Regions from separate parts of the Pseudomonas sp. ABC1 genome, predicted to be linked through region 1. Evidence: predicted binding sites of a transcription regulator. Region 1 holds the regulator's gene; the other holds the start of a gene.
What was found. Region 1 encodes sigma-54, which starts transcription at its own class of promoters, with help from an activator protein. Its sites were predicted from a motif close to ANTGGCATNNANNTTGCTNT; they were not measured.
Positions count from the first base shown of each region.

Region 2: a site for sigma-54 is predicted at 3,372-3,391, ahead of glnA (glutamate--ammonia ligase). Genes of this name have one in related genera too.

Region 1 is NZ_CP058349.1:914,710-922,203, forward strand. It holds gene HW090_RS03980 (HAD family hydrolase) at 1-201, shown strand, start outside; gene lptC (LPS export ABC transporter periplasmic protein LptC) at 214-786, shown strand; gene lptA (lipopolysaccharide transport periplasmic protein LptA) at 773-1,309, shown strand; gene lptB (LPS export ABC transporter ATP-binding protein) at 1,309-2,034, shown strand; gene HW090_RS04000 (tetratricopeptide repeat protein) at 2,096-3,133, shown strand; gene HW090_RS04005 (RNA polymerase factor sigma-54) at 3,314-4,810, shown strand; gene hpf (ribosome hibernation-promoting factor, HPF/YfiA family) at 4,882-5,190, shown strand; gene ptsN (PTS IIA-like nitrogen regulatory protein PtsN) at 5,198-5,668, shown strand; gene rapZ (RNase adapter RapZ) at 5,732-6,601, shown strand; gene HW090_RS04025 (HPr family phosphocarrier protein) at 6,588-6,860, shown strand; gene HW090_RS04030 (zinc ribbon domain-containing protein YjdM) at 7,073-7,417, shown strand; gene HW090_RS04035 (DUF1294 domain-containing protein) at 7,462-7,494, opposite strand, start outside.
Region 2 is NZ_CP058349.1:2,596,611-2,604,104, forward strand. It holds gene ntrC (nitrogen regulation protein NR(I)) at 1-475, opposite strand, end outside; gene glnL (nitrogen regulation protein NR(II)) at 472-1,560, opposite strand; gene glnA (glutamate--ammonia ligase) at 1,871-3,277, opposite strand; gene HW090_RS11465 (LemA family protein) at 3,717-4,322, shown strand; gene HW090_RS11470 (YgcG family protein) at 4,322-5,065, shown strand; gene HW090_RS11475 (TPM domain-containing protein) at 5,084-5,698, shown strand; gene HW090_RS11480 (RidA family protein) at 5,730-6,110, opposite strand; gene spoT (bifunctional GTP diphosphokinase/guanosine-3',5'-bis pyrophosphate 3'-pyrophosphohydrolase) at 6,146-7,494, opposite strand, start outside.

The DNA.
Region 1 (7,494 bases):
CTGGGCGACGACCTGCCTGACCTTCCGGTGATTCGCAGGGTCGGATTGGGCATGGCCGTCGCCAGCGCCGACAGCTTCGTGCGCGACAACGCCCATGGCGTCACGCACGCACGCGGCGGAGAAGGTGCGGCACGCGAGTTCTGCGAACTGATCATGCACGCCCAGGGCACCCTGGAAAGCGCTCGCTCGGCCTACCTGTAAGCAGGAGGAAACATGCTGCAAAAATTACGTCTGCCAGCCATCCTGGCATCGATCACGGCGCTGCTGGTGGCGGTCGGCTACTGGAATATCCGTCCGGAAAGTTTCATGAGCCAGAAGGAAAGCCCGCGCTCGACGAAACCGGCGGTGGATTTCTACGTGCTCAACTCGAGCACCGTGCAATACCAGGCTGACGGTAAGCTCGACTACAAGATGACCGCGGAAAAACTCGAACACATCGACGCCAGTGACATCAGCCTGTTGACCAAACCGCAGCTGCACTCCTTCCGTGGCAACGAACACCCCTGGCATATCCGCAGCGAACGCGGCGAGGCATCGCCCGGCGGCGAGCAAATCGAACTGATCGAACAGGTCAAGGTGGAGCGCACCGACGCCAAGGGCCGCCAGACCGTCCTCACCACCAGCCGCATGACCGTACACCCCGAGAAGGATTATGCCGAGACCCGGCAACCCGTTAGAATCGTGGCAGCCAACGGCGTCACCACCGCAACGGGCATGAAAACGTACCTTAACGAGGGCAGGATGCTCCTGCTTTCCAACGTAAGAGGCCAGCATGAGCTGCGTTAAGACACTTCCCCTTCTGCTCGGCTTGAGCGCATCCCTGCTGGGCGCCGCCAGCGCCTGGGCACTGCCCGAAGACAGTGAGCAGCCTATCCACGTCCAGGCAGACACCGCCGAACTCGACGACAAGCAAGGCGTGGCCGTCTACCGTGGCGATGTCGTGATCACCCAGGGCACCCTGAAGATCACCGGCGATACCGTCACCATCACCCAGACCCCGAGCGGCGAGATCGACGTGTTCACCTCGGTCGGCAAACCGGCCTACTACGAGCAGAAGCCGGCGATCGACAAGCCGATCGTCAAGGCCTACGGCCTGACCATCCAGTATTTCTCCAGCAGCGAGCGCATCGTTCTGATCGACCAGGCCAAGGTGGTGCAGGAAGGCAACACCTTCGAAGGCGAGAAAATCGTCTATGACACCAAGCGCCAGATCGTCAACGCCGGCCGCGCCAACGACACCCAGATCACCAGCCCGCGTCCGCGCATCGACATGGTGATCCAGCCCCGCAAGAAAGAGCAGACGCAATAATGGCGATCCTGAAAGCCCAGCACCTGGCCAAGAGCTACAAGGGCCGCCAGGTCGTGCGTGACGTCAGCCTGTCCATCGAGAGCGGCCAGATCGTCGGCCTGCTCGGCCCCAACGGCGCCGGCAAGACCACCTGTTTCTACATGATCGTCGGGCTGGTGAATGCCGACCAGGGCCGCGTCCTGATCGATCAGGACGACGTCACCCACCTGCCAATGCACGGTCGCGCCCGTGCCGGGGTCGGTTACCTGCCCCAGGAAGCGTCGATCTTCCGCAAGCTGTCGGTGGCCGACAACATCATGGCGATCCTGGAAATCCGCAAGGACCTCGACCGCGCCGGACGCCAGCGTGAACTGGAATCCCTGCTACAGGAATTCCACATCAGCCATATCCGCGACAGCCTCGGCATGAGCCTGTCCGGCGGCGAGCGGCGCCGCGTGGAAATCGCCCGCGCCCTGGCCAGCGCGCCCAAGTTCATCCTGCTCGACGAGCCCTTCGCCGGTGTCGACCCGATCTCCGTCGGCGACATCAAGCAGATCATCCATCACCTCAAGGACAAGGGCATCGGTGTACTCATCACCGACCACAACGTGCGCGAGACCCTGGATATCTGCGAAACGGCCTATATCGTCAACGACGGCCAGCTTATCGCCGAGGGCGACGCCCAGTCGGTCCTGAGCAATGAACTGGTGAAAGAGGTATACCTGGGGCATGAGTTCCGGCTGTAGAGGTAGGCTATCGACGCCACGTTGGTCATATATGAATAAAGCTACCCCTCGAGAATCGTCAATGCTCCACCATCTCCGTCCCTTGACCGTTCTCTGCAGCGCAGTCTGTCTGGTTGCATGCACCACGCAACCGCCAACATCTTCTCCCGGTGCCGCACCAGCCAGCCAGCGGGAAACCGCCCAACAACAGGCAAAGGACCTTTATAACCGCGGCGAACGCCATTACTACGGTATCGGCACTCGCCAGGATTACTCTGAAGCGCTGGCCTGGTACGAAAAGTCCGCCACCAAAGGCAATGCAGAGGCCATGTTCTCGCTCGCCGCCATGTATGCATCAGGCGAAGGCAGGCCCCGGGATGAACGCAAGGCCATTGACTGGTATGAGCGAGCCACCGAGCAGAATCATCCACAGGCAATGTACAACCTGGCCCTACGACTCGCCGAAGGACACGGTGTCAGCCGAAACCTTGAACGCGCAGTGATCCTGTATCGGAAAGCCGCTGACAGTGGCCATGCCAGCGCACTGAACAACCTGGGCATGCTCTACAACAGTGGCGAGGGTGTTCCGCAAGACAGCGTTGAAGCGGCTCGCCTGTTCGAACAGGCAGCGAACGCAGGAGAAATCAACGCCTTCAATAATATCGGCTATTGCTACCAGAACGGTATCGGCGTCACACGCAACCCGGAACTCGCCATGCAGTGGTACCTCAGAGGCGCCGCCGCGGGCAACGCAGCCTCGATGAACTCCATTGGCTACCTGTATTCCCAGGGCATCGGTGTACGACAGGACTACACGCAGGCCACCAACTGGTATCGCCAGGCCGCAGAGCACGGTAACACCCTGGCCACCTACAACCTCGCATTGCGCTATGCCAGGGGGGAAGGCGTAGCGCAGGACTACGCCGAAGCCAGGCGCTGGTTCGAGCGTGCTGCCCAGCAAGGCGACAGCGATGCCCTCAATGACATCGGCCTGCTTTACCAGAAGGGCCAGGGCGTTCCTCGGGACCTCGACAAAGCTCGCGCCTACTTCATGCGCGCAGCCGCTGCTGGTAACGAAGCCACTGCAGACTACCTCAAGGCCCTCGACGCAGAACGCTGAGTACGGATACAAGCCGCCTCCCGCCGAACGGCTGGCGTGCGGCGCAACATTGAAACGTCAACAGACCCTAGCCAAACACCCAAGAAGTAGGCATATAATTTGCTTCATAGCGGACGCCGGGGCGTCCATGTATGTAGCAACAGGCGCCAGCGCCGGCAAACAGGGTTTGAAGTCTCTGCCATGAAACCATCTCTCGTCCTAAAGATGGGCCAGCAGCTAACGATGACACCGCAGCTGCAACAGGCCATACGTTTGCTCCAGCTTTCCACGCTGGACCTCCAGCAGGAAATCCAGGAAGCACTGGACTCGAACCCGATGCTGGAACGGGAAGAAGACGGCGACGACTTCGACAACTCGGACCCCATGGCCGAAGGCACGGAAACCGCCACGGGCGAATCCGCGACCAAGCAGGAAAGCTACGACGAGCCGTCCGCCACCTCGGAAAGCCTCGACGACAACGACTGGGGCGAACGCATTCCCAGCGAACTGCCGGTGGACACCGCCTGGGAAGACATCTACCAGACCAGCGCCAGCAGCCTGCCCAGCAACGATGACGACGAGTGGGACTTCACTACCCGCACCAGCGCCGGCGTCAGCCTGCAGAGCCACCTGCTCTGGCAACTGAACCTGTCCCCCATGAGCGACACCGACCGGCTGATCGGTGAGACCCTGATCGACTGCATCAACGACCAGGGCTACCTGGAAGAAACCCTCGAGGAAGTACTGGAGTCCTTCGACCCGGAGCTTGAGATCGAGCTTGACGAGATCGAGGCCGTCCTGCGCCGTATCCAGCACTTCGAGCCCTCAGGCGTTGGCGCACGCGATCTACGCGAATGCCTGCTGCTGCAACTGCGCCAATCGCCGCCGCAGACACCCTGGCTGGAACAGGCCCGGCACCTGATCGACAATCACCTGGAAGTCCTCGCCAGCCGCGATTACAACCTGCTGATGCGGCGCATGAAGCTCAAGGAAGACGAGCTGCGCCAGGTGATCGAACTGATCCAGTCGCTCAACCCGCGCCCTGGCTCGCAGATCGAGGCCAGCGAACCGGAATACGTGGTACCGGACGTGATCGTGCGCAAGCACAACGAACGCTGGCTGGTGGAACTGAACCAGGAAGCGATCCCGCGCCTGCGCGTCAATGCCCAGTATGCCGGCTTCGTCAAACGCGCCGACTCGAGCAGCGACAACACCTTCATGCGCAACCAGTTGCAGGAAGCGCGCTGGTTCATCAAGAGCCTGCTCAGCCGCAACGAGACCCTGATGAAGGTCGCCACGCAGATCGTCGAGCACCAGAAGGGCTTTCTCGAGCACGGCGACGAAGCCATGAAGCCGCTGGTGCTGCATGACATCGCCGAGGCCGTGGGCATGCACGAGTCGACCATTTCCCGCGTCACCACGCAGAAATACATGCACACGCCACGGGGCATCTACGAGCTGAAGTACTTCTTCTCCAGCCATGTCAGCACCTCCGAAGGCGGCGAATGCTCCTCCACCGCGATACGCGCCATCATCAAGAAGCTGGTCGCCGCGGAAAACCAGAAAAAGCCATTGAGCGACAGCAAGATCGCTGGTCTACTGGAGGCACAAGGCATACAGGTCGCCCGTCGCACCGTAGCCAAGTATCGGGAATCGTTGGGAATTGCACCGTCCAGCGAACGCAAGCGGCTGATCTAGCCAAACGCGGCCGAAACAGGGTGCAAGCCTCGACAGCTCGCTCTTCATAGAAATAAAAAAGGAGTAGTAGTATGCAAGTCAACATCAGCGGCGTTCATCTGGAAGTGACTCCAGCCCTGCGCGACTACATCGAGGAAAAGTTCGATCGCCTGGAGCGGCACTTCGATCGCATCATCACCGTGCAGGTCACCCTGCAAGTCGAAAAACTCAAGCAGAAGGCCGAAGGTTCCCTGCATGTGGCCGGCAAGGAAGTGGTTGCGAACTCCGAACATGAAGACATGTATGCCGCTATCGACCTGCTCGTCGACAAGCTCGACCGCCAGTTGATCAAGCACAAGGAAAAGCAACTCGATCACCACCAGGGTACGGTCGCTCGCTGAGCATGCCATGATTCGATTCGACTCTATCCTCTCCCCCGGACGCGCCCTGACGGGCGTTCCGGGCGTCAGCAAGAAGCGCGTTCTCGAACAGATTGCCCGGGTAATCGCCCAGGACGCACCCGACCTCGACGAACAAACCATATTCGAAAGCCTGATCGCCAGGGAAAAGCTCGGCTCGACCGGCTTCGGCAATGGCATCGCGATTCCCCATTGCCGCATCACCGGCTGCAGCCAGCCCCTGAGCGCCGTGCTGTGCCTGGAAACACCCGTGGACTTCGATGCACTCGACGGCCAACCTGTCGACCTGCTCTTCGTGCTGCTGGTCCCCCAGGCTGCCACCGACGAACACCTGGAGCTGCTGCGCCAGATCGCCGGCATGCTGGACGACGCCGAAATCAGGGCGCGCCTGCGCGCCGCGACGAGCAACGAAGCCCTGTACCAGGAAGTGGTACGCGCACAGCAAAGCCTTTTGCCATAGGAGAACACGCTTGAGCCAGACGACTGCCCTGCATCCGGTCCACCGCACGCAGCGTGAAGCACCATGCGCCTGATCATCGTCAGCGGTCGCTCTGGCTCCGGTAAAAGCACGGCGCTCGACGTGCTGGAGGACAACGGCTTCTATTGCATCGACAACCTGCCCGCCGCGCTGATGCCGGAACTGGCCGAGCGAGCGTTGCTGCATACCGAACTGCTGCACCCGCAGGTCGCGGTTTCCATCGACGCACGCAACTTGCCCAGCCAGTTGCAACGCTTCCCCGAGCTGCTGGCGGAAGTACGCGCCAAACACATCCACTGCGACGTGCTCTACCTCGACGCCGATGACGAAACCCTGCTCAAGCGCTTTTCGGAAACACGCCGGCGCCACCCCCTGACCAATGACAGCCGCTCGCTGGCCGAAGCCATTCGCGATGAAGAGCTGCTGCTGTCGCACATCATCGACAACGCCGATCTCAAGATCGACACCACCAATCTCAACCTGTACCAGTTGCGCGACACGCTCAAGCTGCGCCTGCTCAACAAGCCTGAACCGGGCACGGCCTTCCTTATCGAGTCATTCGGCTTCAAGCGTGGCATGCCGGTGGATGCCGACCTGGTCTTCGACGTGCGCTGCCTGCCCAACCCCTACTGGAAAGCCGAGCTGCGCGAATTCTCCGGCCAGGATCAACCGGTCATCGACTACCTGAGCGCCCAACCGGATGTCGAGGATATGTTCCAGGACATCCATGCCTACCTGAGCAAGTGGTTGCCCCGCTTCGCCGCCAGCAACCGGGCCTACGTCACCATCGCGATTGGCTGCACCGGCGGCCACCATCGCTCGGTCTACATCGCCGAACGCCTTGGGAAGGCGCTGCTGGAACCACTCAGGAACCTTCAGGTTCGCCATCGGGATCTGCCACATGCCAAGCTGTGAAACCACCATCATCAACAAACTCGGCCTGCATGCGCGCGCCGCGGCGAAGCTGACCGGCGTCGCAAAGCTCTATCCCTGCAAAGTCATGGTAGGTCGTAGCGCCGAGAACCTGGTGGATGGCAAGAACATCATGGCGGTGATGATGCTCGCCGCCAGCCAGCACACCCCACTGCACCTGAGCACCGAAGGCGAACAGGAAGAGCAGGCGCTGAAAGCACTGGTCGATCTGATCGAAGATTACTTCGGCGAGGGTCAGTAAGCCGCTGGGATGCTCTTTACCCCCTCTCCCGCTTGCGGGAGAGGGCTGGGGAGAGGGTAAAAACGCATAAGCCCTCTCCCCCAGCCCCTCTCCCATAAATGGGCGAGGGGAGAAAAACCTCAGGCAATTGTCCCGCATTCAACAAGCATCCGCCCTCTCCCGGCAAAACCTTATATAATTCGCGGTTTTCGCCAACGAATGAGAGGAATGCCGTGAGCGCTCTGCCACCCTGCCCGAAATGCAACTCCGAATACACCTATGAAGACGGTATCCAACTGGTCTGTCCAGAGTGTGCCCATGAGTGGTCGGCAACGGCTGCCGACAGCAGCTCGCAAGATGATGCCAAGGTGATCAAGGACTCGGTGGGTAACGTCCTGCAGGATGGCGATACCGTCACGGTCATCAAGGACCTGAAGGTCAAGGGCTCCTCCCTGGTCGTCAAGGTCGGCACCAAGGTCAAAGGGATTCGCCTGTGCGATGGCGACCATGACATCGACTGCAAGATCGACGGCATCGGTGCAATGAAGCTCAAGTCGGAATTCGTCCGGAAGGTCTGATACACGGGCTTGCGTGGACACTGTCCGATGTCCACGCAGCGGCCTCAGAACTGCGGCCAACCCATGATGTAGACATA
Region 2 (7,494 bases), 1.7 Mb from region 1:
ACAGCCGACCGATGGCGCGGAACACCTCCTGCATGGCGGGTGCTTCGCCGATGATCTCCGGTGTACGCGGCTGTTCGATCACTGGCGCCTGACTTTGTTGCTCCAGAGCGTGCAGGCAGGCGCGCTTGACCAGCGAGACGGCTTCGTCGACGTCGAAAGGCTTGGGCAGGTACTCGAACGCGCCGCCCTGATAGGACGCCACCGCGCTGTCGAGGTCCGAATGGGCGGTCATGATGATCACCGGCAGGCGCGGGTAACGCTCGCGGATCTGTGCCAGCAGGTCGAGGCCGCTCGGCCCCGGCATGCGGATATCGGAGATGATCGCGTCCGGCTGCTCGCGTGCCAGGCGGCTGAGCACGCCGCTGGTGCTTTCGAAGCTGTGGGTGGTGATGCCTTCCTGTTGCAGCGCTTTCTCCAGTACCCAGCGGATGGAGCGGTCGTCGTCGACGATCCAGACGGTTTCGCTATGGCTCATGAGGGCGTTGCTCCTTTGTCCAGTTCCAGCGGCAGGAAGATCGAGAAAGCGGTGTAGCCCGGGTGGCTTTCACATTCGATCAGGCCCTGGTGCTGGCTGACGATGTTCTGGGTGATGGCCAGGCCCAGCCCGGTCCCATCGGGACGGCCACTGACCATTGGGTAGAAAAGCGTGTTCTGTAGTTCCAGCGGAATGCCCGGGCCGTTGTCGACGATCTCGATACGCGCCACCAGGCGGTGCCGGGTATGGCCGATGGTGAACTGGCGCAGGGTGCGGGTGCGCAGGGTCAGCCGCCCCAGCCCCAGTTCGACCTGGCCGGCCAGTGCCTGCATGGCGTTGCGCATGATGTTGAGTACGGCCTGGATCATCTGTTCGCGATCCATCAGCACTTCCGGGATGCTCGGGTCGTAGTCGCGGGTCAGTACCAGGCGCCCCTGGGATTCGGCATCCAGCAGGCTGGCGACGTGCTCCAGCACCTCGTGGATATTGGTCATCGACAGCGATGGCAGCTTGTTCGAGCCGAGCATGCGGTCGACCAGGTTACGCAGGCGGTCGGCCTCTTCGATGATGACTGCGGTGTAGTCGTGCAGGTGTTCATCCGGCAGCTCGCGGGCCAGTAGTTGCGCCGCGCCGCGAATGCCGCCCAGCGGATTCTTGATTTCATGGGCCAGGCCGCGCACCAGCATCTTGGTGGTTTCCTGGGTGGAAAGCTGTGCCTCCTCCTTGCTGATGCGCAGCAGGCGGTCGCGAGGATGGACTTCCAGCAGCAGCATGGTGTCCTGGCGATTGAGGATCGGCGTGACCGCGTAATCGACGGTCAGCGCCTGGCCGGTGGCCGAGGTCAGCGTGGCTTCGCGCTTGGTGAACGGGTGTGCCCGCTCGACGGCCTGGCGCAAGGCGGTCAGGGCTTCCGGCGACTCGGTGAACAGCTCGCTGATGAACTGGCCATGGCTGCGCTGACCACTGACCGCCAGCAGCATTTCCGCGGCCGGGTTCATGTATACCAGGCGCAGCCTGGAGTCCAGCAGCAGTGTGGCGGTGGTCAGGTTCTCGATCAGCAGGCGTTGCAGGGCTTCGTTGATCATGGCGGTCGCGTCCTGTATGTCCGGCATCAAATGCAAGAAGCAAACCACTTTCCGTAATGGCGGTGTTTCGGGCTTCTGCTCCCTGTCTCCAGGTGATTGCATGGGATATTGCACCAATATAGTGCAATGCGCGCACGCTGAAAGGGCGCGCGGATGAAAGTGCCAGGACGTGGCGCTTCGATGGCAAGCGAGTCGTGCAGGCATGCACCGTAATCGTACCGGGGCATGCCTGCCTCGCTGCACGCTGCCCTATTACGGGCCGGAAATGAAAAGGCCACCCGAAGGTGGCCTCATGTCGCGCTCGCAGGTATCAGACGCTGTAGTACAGGTCGTATTCCAGCGGGTGAACGAAGGTGCGGACCTTGATCTCTTCTTCGCTCTTCAGGGCGATGTAGGCGTCGATGAAGTCATCGCTGAACACGCCGCCCTTGGTCAGGAAGCTGCGGCCCGCATCGAGGGCTTCCAGCGCTTCTTTCAGGCTGCCGCAGACCTGCGGGATTTCCTTGGCCTCTTCCGGCGGCAGGTCATACAGGTTCTTGTCGGCGGCATCGCCAGGGTGGATTTTGTTCTGGATACCGTCCAGGCCGGCCATCAGCAGTGCAGCGAACGCCAGGTAGGGGTTGGCTGCCGGGTCCGGGAAGCGCGCTTCGATGCGGCGGGCTTTCGGGCTGTTGACGTAAGGGATGCGGATCGAGGCGGAGCGGTTGCGAGCCGAGTAAGCCAGCATGACCGGAGCCTCGAAGCCCGGAACCAGACGCTTGTAGGAGTTGGTCGACGGGTTGGTGAAGCCGTTCAGCGCCTTGCCGTGCTTGATGATGCCGCCGATGAAGTACAGGGCGGTATCGGACAGGCCGGCATAGCCTTCACCGGAGAAGGTGTTCTTGCCGTCTTTGGCGATGGAGATGTGGACGTGCATGCCCGAACCGTTGTCGCCGTACAGCGGCTTCGGCATGAAGGTAGCGGTCCTGCCGTAGGCATCGGCGACGTTGTGCACGACGTACTTCAGGGTCTGTACTTCGTCGGCCTTGGCCACCAGGGTGTTGAAGGCAACGCCGATTTCGTTCTGGCCGGCGGTGGCGACTTCGTGGTGGTGCACTTCGACTTTCAGGCCGAACTCTTCCAGTGCGTTGCACATGGCGGTACGGATTTCATGGTCGTGGTCGACGGGCGGCAGCGGGAAATAGCCGCCTTTGACGCCCGGACGGTGACCTTTGTTGCCGGTTTCGAAGTCGGCGTCGGTGTTCCAGGAAGCCTGCTCGGAGAAAATCTTGAACATCGAGCCGGAAATGTCGGACTTGAACTTCACTTCGTCGAAGATGAAGAACTCAGGCTCCGGGCCAACGAAGGCGGTGTCGCCGATGCCGGTGGACTTGAGGTATTCCTCGGCGCGGCGGGCGATGGCGCGTGGGTCGCGATCGTAGCCCTGCATGGTGGAAGGCTCGATGATGTCGCAGACCAGGATCAGCGTCGGCTCTTCGGTGAACGGATCGAGCACGGCGGTGCTGTCGTCCGGCAGCAGGATCATGTCGGAAGCCTCGATGCCTTTCCAGCCCGCGATGGACGAGCCGTCGAACATCTTGCCGCTTTCGAAGAAGTCTTCGTCTTCGGCTTCGCGCGCAGGCATGGTGACGTGCTGCTGTTTGCCTTTGGTATCGGTGAAGCGCAGATCAATCCACTTCACGTCATGGTCTTTGATCAGTTGAAGCGACTTCGACATGGTGTTCTCCAAGTGGTGGAAGCGGGACAGGTTGCTTCCTAATCAGGGGTGAAGCCGGGCGGCGATGTTCCGCGAAGGCGACCTGCCTCACAAGGGAGCAAATTATATGCCAGTGCCTGGAAATGGTCTTGTACTGCGTGCGAATCGGGCTTTGCGTGGGGATTTGGCCGTCTATCGGCAAGAGCGGGAGGATATTTGCCCCTTTATGGTGCGGAAGGTGAGTGGTTAGGCCTTCTTTTGGTGCGGAGAGGGCTGTCTGTCCACATTGCTGGGTGGCTGATGATGCGGGGGAAACGTTTCGCCCTCTCCCCAGCCCTCTCCCGCAGGCGGGAGAGGGGGTGGCGTGAGGTATCCCTACAGATGCTGCCGGGTGAGAGATGAACTCTTGCCCTGCTGCGCTATTCTTATGGGCTCTATCTCCTGTCACTGGAAATGCACCATGCGCGCAACCTTCTTTCGTCACATCGGACAAGTTATGGCCGTCGTCCTGTTTTCCTGGATGTTGGCCGGCTGCGGGATCAACAACATTCCCACCTATGACGAGCAGGTCAAATCCGCCTGGTCGCAGGTCGAGAACCAGTACCAGCGTCGCGCCGACCTGATCCCGAACCTGGTGGAAACGGTCAAGGGCTATGCCGCCCACGAGCGGGAAACCCTGAGCGCAGTGATCGAGGCGCGAGCCAAGGCCACATCGATCCAGGTCGATGCCAGCACCCTGGATGACCCGCAGCAGATGCAGCGCTTCCAGCAGGCCCAGGGCCAGTTGAGCAGCGCCCTGAGCCGCCTGATGGTGGTGGCCGAGCGTTACCCTGACCTCAAGGCCAACCAGAACTTCCTGGCCTTGCAGTCGCAGCTCGAAGGTACCGAGAACCGCATCGCCGTGGCGCGCCGCGATTTCATTGCCTCGGTCGAGCGCTACAACACCGAGATTCGTACCTTCCCTGGCCGTATCTGGCACACGCTGATGTATAGCGATCTGCAAGTGCGCAACAACTTCGAGGCGACCAGCGAGAACGCCGACCAGGCGCCGCAAGTGAAATTCTGATGAGAGTCCTCCTCGCGCTTGGCCTGCTGCTGGCGTGTTGGGTTGGCCCACTGTCGGCCCAGCCCCTGCCTGAGTTGACCGGGCGGGTGGTGGACCAGGCTGCCCTGCTCGATGCGCCGACCCGTGCGCGTCTGGTTGAGATGCTCACCGCTCACGAGCAGCTCAGTGGCGAGCAGGTCGTGGTGGTGACTGTGCCTGAGCTGCAAGGGCGCTCCATCGAGGATTTCGGCGTCGCCCTCGGGCGGCACTGGGGCATCGGTCAGCAGGGCAAGGACAATGGCGCCCTGCTGATCGTGGCCCGCGATGAGCGGCGTATCCGCATCGAGGTGGGTTATGGTCTAGAAGATCGCCTGACCGATGCGCAGTCTTCTCTGATCATCAACGCCATCATGGTACCGGCCTTCCGTCAGGGCGACTTTGCCCGTGGTATCGAGGAAGGTGCCGCCGCCATCGTGCAAGTACTCGGTGGCGACCCGCTGAGCGTGCCGGAGCAGGCCGGTGGGGTCGCGAGTGAAGAACCCGATGCGCGTGGCATCCTGCTGTTCTTCCTGATGCTGGCGGTGATTCTCTTCCTCAATGGTCGTGGCGGCGGCGGTGGGCGCCGTGGGCGTGGCAATGCGGCCTTGCTGGGAGCGTTGCTCGGCGGTCTGAGTGGCGGTGGCCGTGGAGGTTTTGGCGGCGGTGGCGGCTTTGGAGGTGGCGGCGGTGGTTTTGGCGGCGGCGGTGCCTCCGGTGGCTGGTGACTCTACGGTGGATGTGCGATGACTCTTCTGACGCAAGCGGAACAACAACAGGTCGCCGACCTGATCGAGCGTATCGAGCAGGACACCGATGCCGAACTGGTCACGGTGCTGGCGGCGCGGGCCGACGATTACCGGTATATCGCGCTGCTCTGGGCCGGGCTGCTGGCCATGCTCTTGCCGGGCGGGCTGCTGTTCTTTTCCGGGCTGGCAGCCTGGGAACTGCTGTTGGTGCAGTGGTCGAGCTTTATCGTGCTGGCCTTCGTGCTGCGCATTCCGGCGCTGACATCGCGCTTGATCCCGCGTGCGGTGCGCCACTGGCGGGCCGGCAATCTGGCGCGGCGGCAGTTCTTCGAGCGGGAGCTGCACCACACCCAGGCCGGTACCGGCATGCTGATTTTCGTGTCGGAGGCCGAGCGCTATGTAGAAATCCTGGTCGACCAGGGGATCTCCAGCCGGATCGATGATGCAGCCTGGGCTTCGATCATCGAAGCGTTCACTGCCGAGGTGAAGGCGGGGCGGACACTGGCCGGTTTTCTCGGTTGCATCGAGTCGTGCGGGGAGTTGCTGCGCCGGCATGTGCCGCTGACCGAGCCGCGCAACGAGTTGCCTGATCGGCTGGTGGTGATCGAGTAGGAGCGGCTAGGGCCGCTCCTGCGGTGCCGGGTTATTCCAGGACCAGAATCGCGTCCATTTCCACCTGGGCATCCTTGGGCAGCGCGGCGATGCCGATGGCTGCACGGGCCGGGTAGGGCTGCTGGAAGTAGCGCCCCATGACTTCGTTGACGGTGGCGAAGTTGCCCAGGTCGGTGAGGAAGATGTTCAGCTTGACGATGTCCTTTAGCGAGCCGCCTGCTGCCTCGGCCACTGCCTTGAGGTTTTCGAAGACTTGCACGGTCTGGGCTTCGAAGCCTTCCACCAGGGTCATGCTGGCCGGGTCGAGAGGAATCTGGCCGGACAGGTAGACAGTATTGCCGGCCTTGATCGCCTGGGAGTAGGTGCCGATGGCGGCAGGGGCCTTGTCGGTGTGGATGACGCTCTTGCTCATGAAATTCTCCTTGGTAAAGGCGGCTTGCGATTGCTTCAAGCTTTGACCCGCGTGATGCGGGTGACGCCCTTGATGGTGCGCAGTTTCTTGATGACGTTGGCCAGGTGTACGCGGTCATGCACGCTGACCACCAGTTGCACGACGCTGATGCGGCCATCGCGTTCGTCCATGCCGATCTTCTCGATATTGCCGTCGGCGGCATTGACGCTGCCGGCCAGCAGGGCGATCAGGCCGCGCTGGTGTTCCAGCTCGATGCGCAGCTCGACATTGAACTCGCCGGCGACGTCCTTCGACCAGGACAGCTGGATGCATTTGTCCGGGTTGTTGCGGACTTCGCTGATGTTCCGGCAACTCTCCAGGTGAACCACCATGCCTTTGCCCGCCGACAAGTAGCCGACGATGGGGTCGCCAGGAATCGGCGTGCAGCACTTGGCGTAATTGAGTACCAGGCCTTCGGTGCCGCGAATCGCCAGTGGGCCTTCGGCGGACGGGCTCTCTTCTTCCTCGCTGGCGATCAGGCGCCGGGCGATCACGTAGGCCATGCGGTTGCCGAGGCCGATGTCCTCCAGCAGGTCTTCGAAGACCTCCATGTGGTATTCGTCCAGCACCTGCCGGATGCGTTCGTCGGGAATGTTTTCCAGCGGCGTTTCGAAACCGGCGAGCACTTTGTGCAGCAGGCGTTCGCCAAGGTTGATCGACTCCGAGCGGCGTTGCTGCTTGAGCGCATGGCGGATGTGTGTGCGTGCCTTGCCACTGACCACGAAGTTGAGCCAGGCCGGGTTGGGGCGTGCGCCGGGTGCGGTGACGATCTCCACTGTGGAGCCGCTTTCCAGGGGCTGCGAGAGCGGCGCCAGGCGACGGTTGACCCGGCAGGCGATGCAGGTGTTGCCGACATCGGTGTGCACCGCGTAGGCGAAGTCGACGGCGGTGGAGCCTTTCGGCAGCTCCATGATGCCGCCCTTGGGCGTGAAGACGTAGACCTCGTCGGGGAAGAGGTCGATCTTCACGCTCTCGATGAATTCCAGTGAGTTGCCGGCGCGTTGCTGCATTTCCAGCACGCCCTTGACCCATTGCCGTGCACGCGCATGGCTGTTCTGTACCGGCTCGCCCTCGTTGGACTTGTACAGCCAGTGGGCGGCGATGCCGTTGTTGGCCATCTCTTCCATTTCGCGGGTGCGGATCTGGATCTCGATGGGCACGCCGTGCATGCCGAACAGCGTGGTGTGCAGCGACTGGTAGCCGTTGGCCTTGGGAATCGCGATGTAGTCCTTGAAACGACCGGGCAGCGGCTTGTAGAGGCTGTGCACGACGCCGAGCACGCGGTAGCAGGTATCTACCTTGTCGACCACGATGCGGAAGGCGTAGACATCCATGATCTCGTTGA